Regions from separate parts of the Fictibacillus sp. B-59209 genome, predicted to be linked through region 1. Evidence: riboswitches for the same ligand, from Rfam matches in the RefSeq annotation. Region 1 holds a riboswitch; each other region holds the start of a gene.
The links. A riboswitch is a leader RNA that binds a small molecule or an ion and turns the genes downstream of it on or off. The one in region 1 is predicted to bind S-adenosylmethionine.

Region 2: it holds a riboswitch for S-adenosylmethionine, as region 1 does, so the genes downstream of both, P4361_RS16775 (methionine ABC transporter ATP-binding protein) here and P4361_RS20075 (hypothetical protein) in region 1, are expected to answer to the same signal.
Region 3: it holds a riboswitch for S-adenosylmethionine, as region 1 does, so the genes downstream of both, P4361_RS02600 (methionine ABC transporter ATP-binding protein) here and P4361_RS20075 (hypothetical protein) in region 1, are expected to answer to the same signal.
Region 4: it holds a riboswitch for S-adenosylmethionine, as region 1 does, so the genes downstream of both, P4361_RS01230 (alpha/beta hydrolase) here and P4361_RS20075 (hypothetical protein) in region 1, are expected to answer to the same signal.

The regions. Positions count from the first base shown of each region.
Region 1 covers NZ_JARMMC010000028.1:50,830-53,911, reverse strand. Annotated here, with positions in the region: gene P4361_RS20080 (threonine synthase) at 1-563, shown strand, start outside; SAM riboswitch class I at 636-741, shown strand; gene P4361_RS20075 (hypothetical protein) at 1,167-1,367, shown strand; gene P4361_RS20070 (universal stress protein) at 1,454-1,873, opposite strand; gene P4361_RS20065 (MFS transporter) at 1,894-3,082, opposite strand, start outside.
Region 2 covers NZ_JARMMC010000020.1:71,651-74,732, reverse strand. Annotated here, with positions in the region: gene P4361_RS16790 (hypothetical protein) at 1-441, shown strand, start outside; gene P4361_RS16785 (general stress protein) at 576-1,019, shown strand; gene P4361_RS16780 (phosphatase PAP2 family protein) at 1,113-1,760, shown strand; SAM riboswitch class I at 1,787-1,902, shown strand; SAM riboswitch class I at 1,985-2,098, shown strand; gene P4361_RS16775 (methionine ABC transporter ATP-binding protein) at 2,195-3,082, shown strand, end outside.
Region 3 covers NZ_JARMMC010000005.1:62,832-65,913, forward strand. Annotated here, with positions in the region: gene P4361_RS02590 (anti-sigma factor domain-containing protein) at 1-1,050, shown strand, start outside; gene P4361_RS02595 (hypothetical protein) at 1,153-1,455, shown strand; SAM riboswitch class I at 1,577-1,690, shown strand; gene P4361_RS02600 (methionine ABC transporter ATP-binding protein) at 1,779-2,804, shown strand; gene P4361_RS02605 (methionine ABC transporter permease) at 2,797-3,082, shown strand, end outside.
Region 4 covers NZ_JARMMC010000003.1:11,100-14,181, forward strand. Annotated here, with positions in the region: gene P4361_RS01225 (thermonuclease family protein) at 1-47, opposite strand, end outside; gene P4361_RS01230 (alpha/beta hydrolase) at 503-1,315, opposite strand; SAM riboswitch class I at 1,458-1,565, opposite strand; gene P4361_RS01235 (bile acid:sodium symporter family protein) at 1,931-2,716, shown strand.

The DNA.
Region 1 (3,082 bases):
TGGGGTATGAAATTTTAGAACAATGCGGAAGCGAGCCACCTGATGTTATTTTATATCCAACAGGCGGAGGAGTGGGGCTGATTGGCATATATAAAGCATTGAAAGAATTCAGGGAACTGGGCTTATTTAAAGGAAGCAGACTGCCGCGTTTAGTCGCTGTCCAGGCTGAAGGATGTGCACCGATCGTAAAAGCATGGGAAGAACACAAGAGTGAATCGAAGTTCTGGGAAAATTCTGAGACAGCCGCTTTTGGTATCAATGTTCCAAAAGCGATCGGAGATTTTCTTGTCCTTGAAGCACTTTATGAAACGGATGGATGCGCCGTTGCCGTTTCAGAAGATGAAATTAGCTTTACTCAGCGCCAAACTGCAGAGCTTGAAGGAAGTTTTATTTGTCCGGAAGGAGCGGCTGTGTTTGCCGCCTCAAAACGATTGAGGGAAAATGGCTGGATCAAAGCAGATGAAAAGGTGATATGCCTAAATACTGGGCAGGGGATTAAATACCCTGATTCGGTTTCTGTAGATCCTCCCGTTTTAGAGCCTGGAGAAATCATTCGAAAATAAAATGAGTTATTGTCTTGACAATAAGATGGAAATCCCTATAATTGAATCCAATATAATACATTTATCTTATATTTCTTATTTAGAGAGGTGGAGGGATCTGGCCCTTTGAAGCCTCGGCAGCGGACTCAATTATGAGCACTGTGCCAATTCCACAAGCAAAACGCTTGAATGATAAGAAGAGTATAACTTACGATGGCGATTCAACCTCTTCTTGTGCGTATTTTTGCTTCCGCAAGAAGAGGTTTTTATTTATGCAAAAAAACCAACTAATTTACTGTGAAATATAAGGATTGCTGATTGGTCAACCAAAGGCGCTTCATCATGAAAATGACGGCGTTTATTTTTTTGTTAAAAGCTTTATCAGCAGAGCTGCAGAGGGAATTGTCAAAATGTCTTTCCAATCCAAGAAATAAACGCGGAACATATTTTTCATCGTCACAAATCCTTTTCAAAGCAATTTAATGAAGATAGCAGTTCTGCATAGTCTTTGTTTCAAACGGAAGTTTATGTAAAGCCCCTTATCAGGTGTTGAAAAGAATTGGACACAGCCGGCCAGGTTATGGTGTACTAATAAAGGAATCTTATTTAATGGAGGAATTCAGATTGAACGAACAAATGGCCAATGAAATTCTTTCTGATCTGCGCAGCGGGAATCTTAGTGAATACGTCGTTATTAAAGAAGAGTTTTTTGTCTTTCGTGAGGTTCTTGTAAAGCAAGAGGATAAGAAAGCATTCCGCGGATTCATCGTCCCGGGCGGTGGGGGGAACGTAAAGTATTTGTATCAGCCTGGCTGGACAGCTTAAACGGAAATATAAAATGAGCTGGATCTGGAGCATTCTGGATCCAACAAAAAAATCGGTACCCTATCTGAAGGGAACCGATTTTTTTATTATTTAACGATAATCACCGGGCATTCTGCTGCATGAGCTACCTGATGGCTGACACTTCCCAATAAGGCTTCTTTTATAAACCCCTTACCTGTGCTCCCCATGACAATGACATCGTACTCGTGTTTTTTTGCATACGAAGTGATGATCTGAGAAGGCTCCCCGTTATAGGCTTGCGTTTCATAGGGAATTCCTGATTCAGAGAGATACTGAATGGCAGGCTGCAATAGTTCTTTGTCCTCTTCTTCCATTATCTCATCCAGATCAAAGTTAAGAAGCGGTTCCTGCAAAGGAAGGTTTTTATTTACATGCAGAATTGTAACCATTTCAGTATTCATCTTATGAGCCAGTTCCACTCCGTGCTGAAGAGCGCGAGCAGAAGGAGCTGAACCATCAAAGGCAATCAGAATTTTATTGTACATTGTAGAGACCTTCCTTTCCTTTAATGAGAAATTGAATCCACATGAGCAAGATGTTTACGGCCAAACGCAACAACCAGCATGGCGAATAGAACAAAAATCGCGCCCGTTACAAATGGTACATGTGGTGAATAGGTTTCAGCCAGTTTATTGGCAAGCCATGGTCCGATCGCACCACCGATGAAACGTACAAAACTGTAGGCAGCCGAGGCGGTTGCCCGCTCAACCGGTGCTACCTGCATAACAGCTGTTGTGATCAATGTATTGTTTGTCCCAAGGAAAAGACCGGCAACGATAACGGCTACGATGACCACTGTGCTTGATTCTGTCCAGATTCCCATAGCCAGCAGTGTCAATGCGAATAAGATCAGCATCGCACACATGGATTTTACTGTACCGAATCTTGCCTGAATTTTTGGTGCAACGAATACAGAAGTTATGGCTAAGCATAAGCCCCATCCGAGGAACACATAGCCGAGGCCATGTTCGTCTAAATTCATAACAAATGGTGAATAGGCCATTAGAGTAAAGAATCCAATGTTATAAAGAAATGCGGTTAGACCCAGTCTAAGAAGTCCTGGATATTTCAATGCTTTAATCGGGTCGAGTACAGAACTTTTAACTTTTGGTTTAGGTACATGCGGCATTTTTAACAATAAGGCAAAGAATGCGATCACCATCAGTACGCTGACGCCGTAAAAAGGTCCGCGCCAAGAAATCGATCCCAGCTCCCCACCAAGTAATGGCCCAACGGAAATCCCCAATCCGATGGCTGCTTCATATAAAATAATGGCTTTTGCAGTACCTCCGATGGATAAACCAACAATGGCGGATAAAGCAGTTGCGATGAATAACGAGTTTCCTAACCCCCAACCGCCGCGAAAACCAACGATTTGGGAAATTTCATTAGAGGAGCCGGCTAAGGCAGAAAAAACGATAATCAATAATATTCCTGACAATAACGTCCACTTGATACCAACCCGGCTGGAAACCACGCCTGTAATCAGCATAGCGATACCGGTAATCAAATTGTAGCTGGAAAATAATAATGAGACCTGGCTCGGAGTAGCGTTAAGCTGATGAGCGATGGCAGGCAAAATAGGATCCACGAGACCCAATCCCATAAAAGAAATAATGGTGGCAAAGAAGATAACCCATATGACCAGAGGCTGTTTGCTTGGCTGTTCCTGGATACTCAATGCTTCTTGTTTC
Region 2 (3,082 bases), on a different contig from region 1:
GTCGATAAAGAGTCAGAACCCGATGATGAGGTCATCAAGGTCGGGAGAAGAATTATGGAAGAAGGCTGTAAAAGAGGCTATAAAGGGATTGCAGGATTTGACATTGCGGTAACGGCTGATGGAAGGAAAATAGCCTTTGATTTAAATTATAGAGTCAACGGTTCTACCGCCGCACTTCTTATGAGAGACAGTGTTGAAGAACAGCTCGGTAAAAAGGTAATCAAATTCGTTTCCTGGGAATCCAAGGGCGGTATAGAACCCCTGTATGATGAAGTGAAACGGGGGATTGAAGATAGATATTTCATTCCGCTGTCGATCTATAATGGCAGTGAAAGCCCTTATGAAGATGCCGCCACGCTTATACAGGGCCTTGTACTGGGAGACACAAGGGAAGAGGCGGATCAAAAGGAATATATTTTTCAAAGAGCCGGTCTATCCTAAAAGAGGAAACCATCTAAAACTCCCCGGCATTTGGAGGGGAGTTTTCTTATGCTTATTATGACACCTGTTTACAGATATAGGGTTGGGGTAAATACTAGTAAATAAAATCAGACATTGATTAGGAGGCAATACATATGAGCAAAATGGTGATTGGAGTGTATGAAACAGAGAACGAAGCTGTTGATAGTATACAATCCCTGGTGAATCAAGGATACAATGCAAAGGACATCTCCATCCTTGCTAAAGATGATGGAAAGATGGATCGAGTTGCCGATAAAACGAATGTTTCAGAAGAACATCTGGACGAAGATGTAAACGAAGCAGCCTATGGAACCATTGCAGGTTTTCTGTCTGGTATCGGCGGAGCCATCGCGGTGCCAGGCCTTGGTGTTCCCGGTATTGGTCCGCTGCTTGCTGCTGGTCCATTTGCATCCATGTTTAGTGAGGATTCAGAGGATGATTTAAAAGAAGTTCTCATGTCCCTGGATCTTTCAGAACGGACCGCTGAGCGTTATGTGCAAAAAATAGAACAGGGCAGCATTATGGTTTTCTTAGAAAAAGATGCGGTGAAACTTTAACAATAGAGTAATTCTAATAGGTGCCTGAACGCATAAAATAGTCCGCCACATGAAAGGATATGTACATAAAAGCAAGTTAAAGTGAGGGCGGATATGAAAAAAGAGAATATGGCAATTCTAAGCGGCGTTATGATAATGGGTATTGTAGCTTTAAGACTAATGAACAGGCTTCGTAATGATGATCATTGGATGAAACTTGACGGAATGGGAAGCTTGGCTATATTTTCAGCACGGGGCGGAGGTTTCGTGGATTTCTTTCTGAGAAGTTACTCTTTTCTTGGTTCTGGATTTCTGTTGATTCCTGCCACTATTTATTCTGCATACAGATACAGGAGAAAAGGAAAGAGAAACATTGTTTTTTTATTAATAGCCAACCTGATCGGATGCCGTTTGATTAACTCTGTTTGGAGAAAGAATTGGAAGCAGCGGCCTCCATCCACTAAACCTTTTTACATTAGGTATGGATATCCGAGTGCTCATGCGATGAATGCAACAGCGCTTTATGGTCTTTTTACACTCTTATCAAAAAAGTTTGTTAGAACGAAATTTTGTATATTGGCAGTGCACCTTGGATTTATTTGCTGGAGCAGAATTTATCTAGGCATTCACTATATTACGGATGTACTGGCTGGAGTTGCCGGAGGAGCAATGTGGCTGGCTTTTATGGCTTCAGTGTTTTTATTCCGATCAGAGAACTCCGAAAAAAGATTTGACATCGACTTAGATCATGGTATAAGATAGGTCACATCAAGTAAATATGAACGTGTTTCTTATCCAGAGAGGTGGAGGGATATGGCCCTGTGATACCTCGGCAGCGGGTTTTTCTTTTGAAAAACACTGTGCCAATTCCAGCAAGTTCCTTTAAGGGCTTGGAAGATAAGAAGAGCAGCTCGTTTCCTTATGGATACAACATCTCTTCTTTCTTTAAGAAGAGATTTTTTTATTTAATTGAACATTATATTTGTTTCTTATCCAGAGAGGTGGAGGGATTGGCCCTTTGAAACCTCGGCAGCGGGTTCCCGGTTTAATGGGAATACTGTGCCAAGTCCGGCAAGCGATTAGCGCTTGGAAGATAAGAAGAGATCAGCCACTCATCTATGCGTCAGGCCTCTTCTTGTTTTCAAGAAGAGGCTTTTTTTGATGTTTTAACAGTAGCGAGAAAGGAGATCACATCATTGATTCGATTTGAAGAGGTAACCAAAATTTATGAGAGTGGCAAAAGCCGGGTAAGAGCGTTAAACAATGTGAGCTTTGAGATAAAAAAAGGAGAGATCTACGGTGTTGTCGGATACAGCGGAGCAGGAAAGAGCTCCTTGCTGCGATGTGTGAATCTTTTGGAGAAGCCGACATCAGGGCACGTCTTTGTAGGAGAGGAGGACATGGCAAGATTGTCTCCGAAGGAACTGAGAAAAAAACGGAAAAATATCGGTATGATTTTTCAGCATTTTAATCTGCTGAACGCAAAAACGGTATTTGATAATATTGCGACACCGCTTTATCTTCTCGGCATGAAGAAATCATTCGTTAAAGAGAAGGTGAACGACCTGCTGGAATTTGTTGGCTTGTCCGAGCACGGGCATAAATATCCCGACCAGCTCTCCGGCGGACAAAAACAGCGGGTAGGCATTGCCCGGGCGCTCTCCACTGATCCGGAAGTGCTATTGTGTGATGAAGCAACATCGGCATTGGATCCGCAGACGACCTCCAGTATTTTAAAGCTTCTGAAAAAAATCAATAAGGAATACAACATTACGATTCTGATCATCACGCATGAGATGAACGTCATTCGTGAGATATGCGATTCCGTCGCTGTTATGGAGAACGGAGAAGTGATTGAGAAAGGGAGCGTTTTTGATGTATTTGCAAGGCCACAGACTGAGACGGCAAGGCGCTTCGTCAGTTCAGTTCTTCAGGATGAATTGCCTGAGTCCCTTAAAGACCTATTGAAGAAGCAGGACAGGAATCATCAGATCTTCAGGATTGTATTTACCGGAGCATCCACAGGACAACCGCTGCTGTCACAGATTGCCAAGAAATTCAACGTGGACGTCAGCGTTCTATAC
Region 3 (3,082 bases), on a different contig from region 1:
CGCAACGACAATACTGTTGCGGCTTATGTGAGTTTTGACGTAAATCCCAGCCTCGAAGCAGGAGTTAACAAAGACTTGCAAGTCATAAAAGTAAAAGCATATAACGCTGAGGGACGGGAAATTCTCCAATCATTAAAACAAAAGAAAAACATAAGCCTTTCCCACTTTGCTTCAGCTTTGCTGAATGCTTATGACAACAAAGGATATCTGAAGAAAAACCCGGATGTCATGATCGGAACAACCATCGTGAACCAAAATAATGACAAGCTTTTGTCTGCATTGGATGAGACTGTATCTTCAATTAAACGGAATGCATCCATCTATAATTCGAAAGCCGCCATCATGGTAAAGAATATTAATACAAATAAACGGAATGTTGCCCAAAAGAATGGGGTATCATCCGGAAAATATATGATGTACTTGGATGCTAGACGAAAAGATAAAAACATTTCTCTTAATGAAGTGAAGAACATGTCTTATACCGAGCTAAAGAGAAAGATAAAACCTGTACATGAAGAGCCGGAAGAATCCGGCTTTAAAAAAAACCATTCAGAAAAAATTCTTCGCAATCATAGAAATCTTGAACCCATAAAGATTAAGACGAGTTCCCTGCATAGTTCTTCTCTAAAAGAACATGCGAAAAAAGAAGTCAAAGAAGAAAGGATTGAACCCAAGCTAGAACCAAACAATAAACGTGCTGTCCCAAAAACCAAAAGGCACGAAGATCGAAAAAGCCGCAGTAAAGCTGAAGATAAAGAAAAAAATGAATCAAAAAAAGTAAAACCACATTCTTCAAAGCAACATCACGAACAGCCGATGTACAACAAGCAAGCAAAGAAAAATACTAATTTGAATACTGCTCCGAAACAGCATGTTCATGAAAAGAATAAACATGAAAACCATAAATGGGATAAGGGGAAAAGGCTTGAAAAAAGAGAGCAGAAAAATTCTCCCGTTCATCGGCCTGAAAAAAAGTACTGGAAAAAAGAACTGCAGAAAAATCATAAAAAGCCACAAATGAATAAAGAAATACATAAAAAGGCTGGCTAAAAGTCGACACTACGTTTAATAAACTGTCGAAGGAAAAATCAAGGAAGACACCAACCATCTCCCGAACATTAAGATATACATGTTTTTAAAAGGGGGATGTTTATGGATTGGGTTCTTTGGCAGGAACAGGTTCAAAAAACGGCCTTCCTTCAGCCGCTGATAGGCACGGAGACTCCCAGTGTGACGGCTGACGGAGAACGATTATGTTTTTCCTTCGTAAATAAGTATAACGGATCAGAACGGATATCCATGCTTACAGGCAGGATGGATGATTTGCATGAGGTGTTTGAAGGCCAGCAGCGTCTGAGCGATTTAATCAGGATAAAAAGAGTAACTTTTACGGGAACATACAGAGAACAGCTTAAGTTAGAATCTCTTCTGTTTTTATGCAAATTGGAGTCCTAAGCCAAAAGAATCGGGTCCTTCTATCTAAAAAACAGGAGTTATGGATTGACACTCCATAAAGGTGATGTTAAAATTCGAAACGTGTTAAGAAATGCTAACTATATAACGAATAACAAATTCGTTCTTATCGCGAGTGGTGGAGGGACTGGCCCTATGAAACCCGGCAACCGTTAAGCAGCTTCCTGTTTGAAAAGGTGCCAAATCCTGCAAAGCAAACTGCTTTGGGAGATGAGATGACGGTGCATATAAATTTTTATGCCCTTCTGCTCATGACCTGGCAGAAGGGCATTTTTTATTTTTCAGAAAGTGAGGGATCCGGTCTCTTGATAACATTAGACGCAGTAAAAAAGATTTTTCAGACGAAAGACGGAGCTGTAAACGCAGTTGACCATGTCGATCTTTCTATAGATCAAGGAGAAATTTTCGGGATTATTGGATACAGTGGTGCAGGTAAAAGTACACTGATCCGAATGCTGAACATGCTGGAAAGACCGACGAGCGGAGATGTTAACGTTGCGGGAAAAAATCTTTCCAAACTTAGTAACAACGAGCTTCGAAAAGCTCGGCAGGAAATCAGCATGATATTTCAGCATTTCAATCTGCTTTGGTCCAGAACAGTAAGGGAAAACATTGCATTTCCACTTGAGATTGCAGGTGTGCCGAAAACAGAGCGCCTGAAGCGGGTGGATGAACTGATTAAACTTGTTGGACTAGAGGGCCGCGGAGAATCGTATCCTTCCCAATTGAGTGGAGGACAGAAGCAAAGAGTCGGGATCGCACGTGCACTGGCCAATAACCCTAAAGTTCTTCTCTGTGACGAGGCGACTTCAGCCCTTGATCCGAAAACAACAGACAGCATCCTTAATTTATTAGTTGAGATCAATCAAAAGCTCGGCTTGACCATTGTTCTTATCACACATGAGATGCATGTCATCCGTAAGATCTGCCATCGGGTCGCTGTTATGGAAGACGGTAAAATAGTGGAACAAGGGCCGGTTTTGGAAGTATTCAGGCAACCTAAAGAGTCCATTACAAAAGATTTTGTTAAGCAAGTAACAGAGCCAGAAGAAACGACAGACATGATCAAGCAGCTGGCATCTGAAAAACCTCAGAGCCAAATTGTACAGCTTACCTTTGTTGGAGGAAGTGCAGAACAGCCCGTTATTACAGATGTGATCCGTAAATTTGACGTTCAGGTGAATATCCTGCAGGGTAAGGTATCACAAACACAAAACGGGCCATATGGAACGTTGTTCATCCAGCTGGTAGGAACAGATACCGAAATTCAGGAAGCGGTAGCCTATATGAATGGGCAGAAAGTAGAAGTGGAGGTGATCTCATATGAATAGTCTTTTTCCGAATGTGGAATGGAGTGGAATGTGGGGTGCCACCGGACAAACACTGTACATGACAGCTGTTGCGGTTCTTGCCACTTTTATTTTAGGTCTTCTTTTAGGATTAGCATTATTTTTAACGGGTAAAGGGAACCTATGGGAGAATCGGTTTTTAAATTTTGTCTTTTCAGCGATCGTAAATATCTTCCGTTCCATTCCGTTTATTATCCTGATCATTTTATTGCTTCCGTTTACGCTCTTGTTAGTAGGATCTATGCTTGGCGCCAATGCAG
Region 4 (3,082 bases), on a different contig from region 1:
AGCAATACAATCAGGCTAGTCAGACTTTTTCTGCGTTTTTCTCTCAAGTTGATCTCCCCTTAATTTTTAGAACGTTCAAGTTGGTTGCCTGGTAAGGGTAATGAAGTTTACGGCGACGCGTCCATAATAAAAATACAAAAGCTATTATACTACGATATGGAATGCAGAAGGGGACAATGTGAAAGTTTTTTGCGGCTTTCTTAATTGAAAGATCAAAAAAGACCAAGCCCATTTGCTGTATCTTTCAAAGTGGAAAGAGATTCTGCAGCAGCTTAAAGACCACGAAGGTGCAGATTTTTTTAAAAAAAGGAAGATGAAGAAGTGAAAAAATTAGTTGCGGCAGTTATCCTGTTGTTGGCAAGTTTAGTATATGTGTTAGCGCGGCTCACACAAAAAACATTGTATCTGGACAGATTTTCGGTAAATGCGATAAACCCGGTCAGTTTTCATTGGAATACCATCGCTATCAATACAGGTGCCAGGCACCGCTTTTACACAAGTGTCAAAAGCCGGTGCCTGGCACCATCAAATTGGAATCATTTATGAGCCAATCGGAGGTTACAGTGATCAGTTCATTGAAGTGCATGATGGATGAGAAGGTATGGTTGGCGCCTTTAATAAGCCGAATCTTGCTTTTTCCACATGATCTTTTTTGTGTATTCTCAAAGAATTCCCCGCAATAATGGGCTGGAATTTCATTGTCGTCCGTTCCGTGAACGAGCAGCACATCACCGGAAAACTGTGATAGCTGGTCTAACGGATTGGAATTTTTGAGGGACTGCAGAAATTTTGTGGTCAGGGAATAACCTAAATGATCCACGAATCCTTTAATGAATAGATGGCTATATTCTTCTTCACCCACGATATTTACGATGTCATCAAACGGCCGTCCTACCGCAGACCAGAGGATTAACTGTTTAACCCTTTCGTCACGGGCCGCAGAGTGTACAGCGACTGCTCCTCCAAGGCTATGGCCAAGCAGGGTAATCTGGTCAGAATCAACGTTAGGAAGCTCCAAGGCAAAGCTAACGGCAGCGTATGTTTGGTCGATTAGATCTTCAAAGCTGTTTTCCCCATAATTCCCCTCACTCTCCCCGCAGCCCGAATAATCAAACCGAACTACAACAAATCCGTTCGAAGAAAGCTGCTGTGCCGTTTTAACAAACAATCGGTCCACACCAATCCGGTTGCTTGTAAATCCATGGCAAATAATAACGGCAGGGGATATCTTATTTTTGCTTAGCACGGATTTAGGATAATGCACGGTTGCGGTAAGCCTTTTTCCCTTCCAGTGTATACAGTCGTGTTTTTCCATATCACCAACTCCTCATTTAACGTTTATCATTTAAAATAACTATTCATATCTATTTAGTAGGAATTGATTCGATAAAAAACCCCTTCCTATGTTTATGGAAACATAAGAAGGGGTTGAAGAGACCGAAGAATGATCAACACAATTCTTATCTTCCAAGCAAAGAAGCTTGTTGAAATTGGCACAGTGCTCATAAAAGAGTCTGTTGCCGAGGTTTCTCAGGGTCAATTCCCTCCACCTCTCTGGATAAGAATATTTAATTTCATTTAATGTAAAATAGAATTAATAGTTTGTCAATTAAAAAATCTGTTTTGGACAGCTATCTCAAATGAGTATGCACACATCCTATGCACCTGGCGAGGAGAGGGATTCAAAAATATACAATAGCCTGCGCCTTTTTTGTAGGGTGCCAGGCACCTGAATTACACAAGTATGTAATTGCGGTGCCTGGCACAAGCAAACCCTTTAGTTCGCTCGTAAGCAAAATTCCAAGGATCACACTTGCGGGTGTAATAAATGGCATAAATCTTTCCAGCTGGTGGTTTAACTTTTCTAACACGATTAGCCTTCTTCCGTCTGAGTCTATTACTCTAATAGTATATTAATTTATATTATAAAATATTTAAGTTTGCAGCACTCATCATCCTGCATATCATAATGCCGATATGGGCGTGGGGAGTCGGGCACATTGCGTTTTCCTCGGATTCCCTTACCATAACCGGACTCGTATTGGCGATGGTCATACCGTGCGGCGTGACAAGCAGCATCTGGGTATCCATCTATCGGGGGAACAGCACCCTCGCGCTTTCCATTATATTGATTGATACACTATTATCGCCGATCGTCGTTCCTTACAGCCTATCACTGTTTGTCGGAGAAACCGTCTCCATTGATGAATGGTCCATGGTGAAGGACCTGTTGATTATGATCGTGATCCCATCTGTCATTGGCATGCTGCTCAATCATTGGACGAAGGGAGAAATAAAGAACACACTCGGGAAAAGAATCTCTCCAGTTTCTAAAATTTGCATGAGTGCTGTGGTCGCCATCAATGCTTCGGTTGCCACCCCGTATTTGGTTCATGTGAACGGGAAACTTTTATTGATTGGTTTGTTCGTCCTGTTGATCGCGGCCAGTGGTTACTTAATATGCTGGCTGACCGGTATGCTTTTTGGATGGGAGAGAGAAACGGTTGTAGCTCTCGTCTTCAGTGGAGGCATGCGGAATATCAGCGCTGGATCTGTTCTTGCGTTAACGTACTTTTCGCCGGCGACAGCTGTTCCCGTCGTGGTCGGAATGCTGTTTCAGCAGATTCTGGCATCTATATACGGCCATCTGATAGCTAAACACTACGGCAGACATGAACAACTTATTTCGGAAAATAACGAAAAAGTTCCTGTTTAATAGTTTTGGTGCCAGGCACGCTTAATTGAAAAAAAAGGAGCCCTCCATGAAGGCTCCTTTTTTCTTACTTTCCTTTTTTTACGGACAGGATGAAACGTACCAGCAATGTTTCGAGCTGCTCATCCTTTATCTTCTTTGTGTTGAAATGCTGGTGAATGCGTTTTTTTAGCACTTCACTGCTCATCACCATTCTCCTTTCCTCTTTGTTTTCCTACTTTTTTCTTTCCTTTGAAGAATATACCTGCTAGTTGTCGAAAGAAGGGGTAATATGTCTTATGCGCTATATGTAATGGGCCCGATTTTTATGATTTTATTACCATGCCTGCTTGATAATATTTCCGGATTTTAGCAGATTGAAACGTGGAA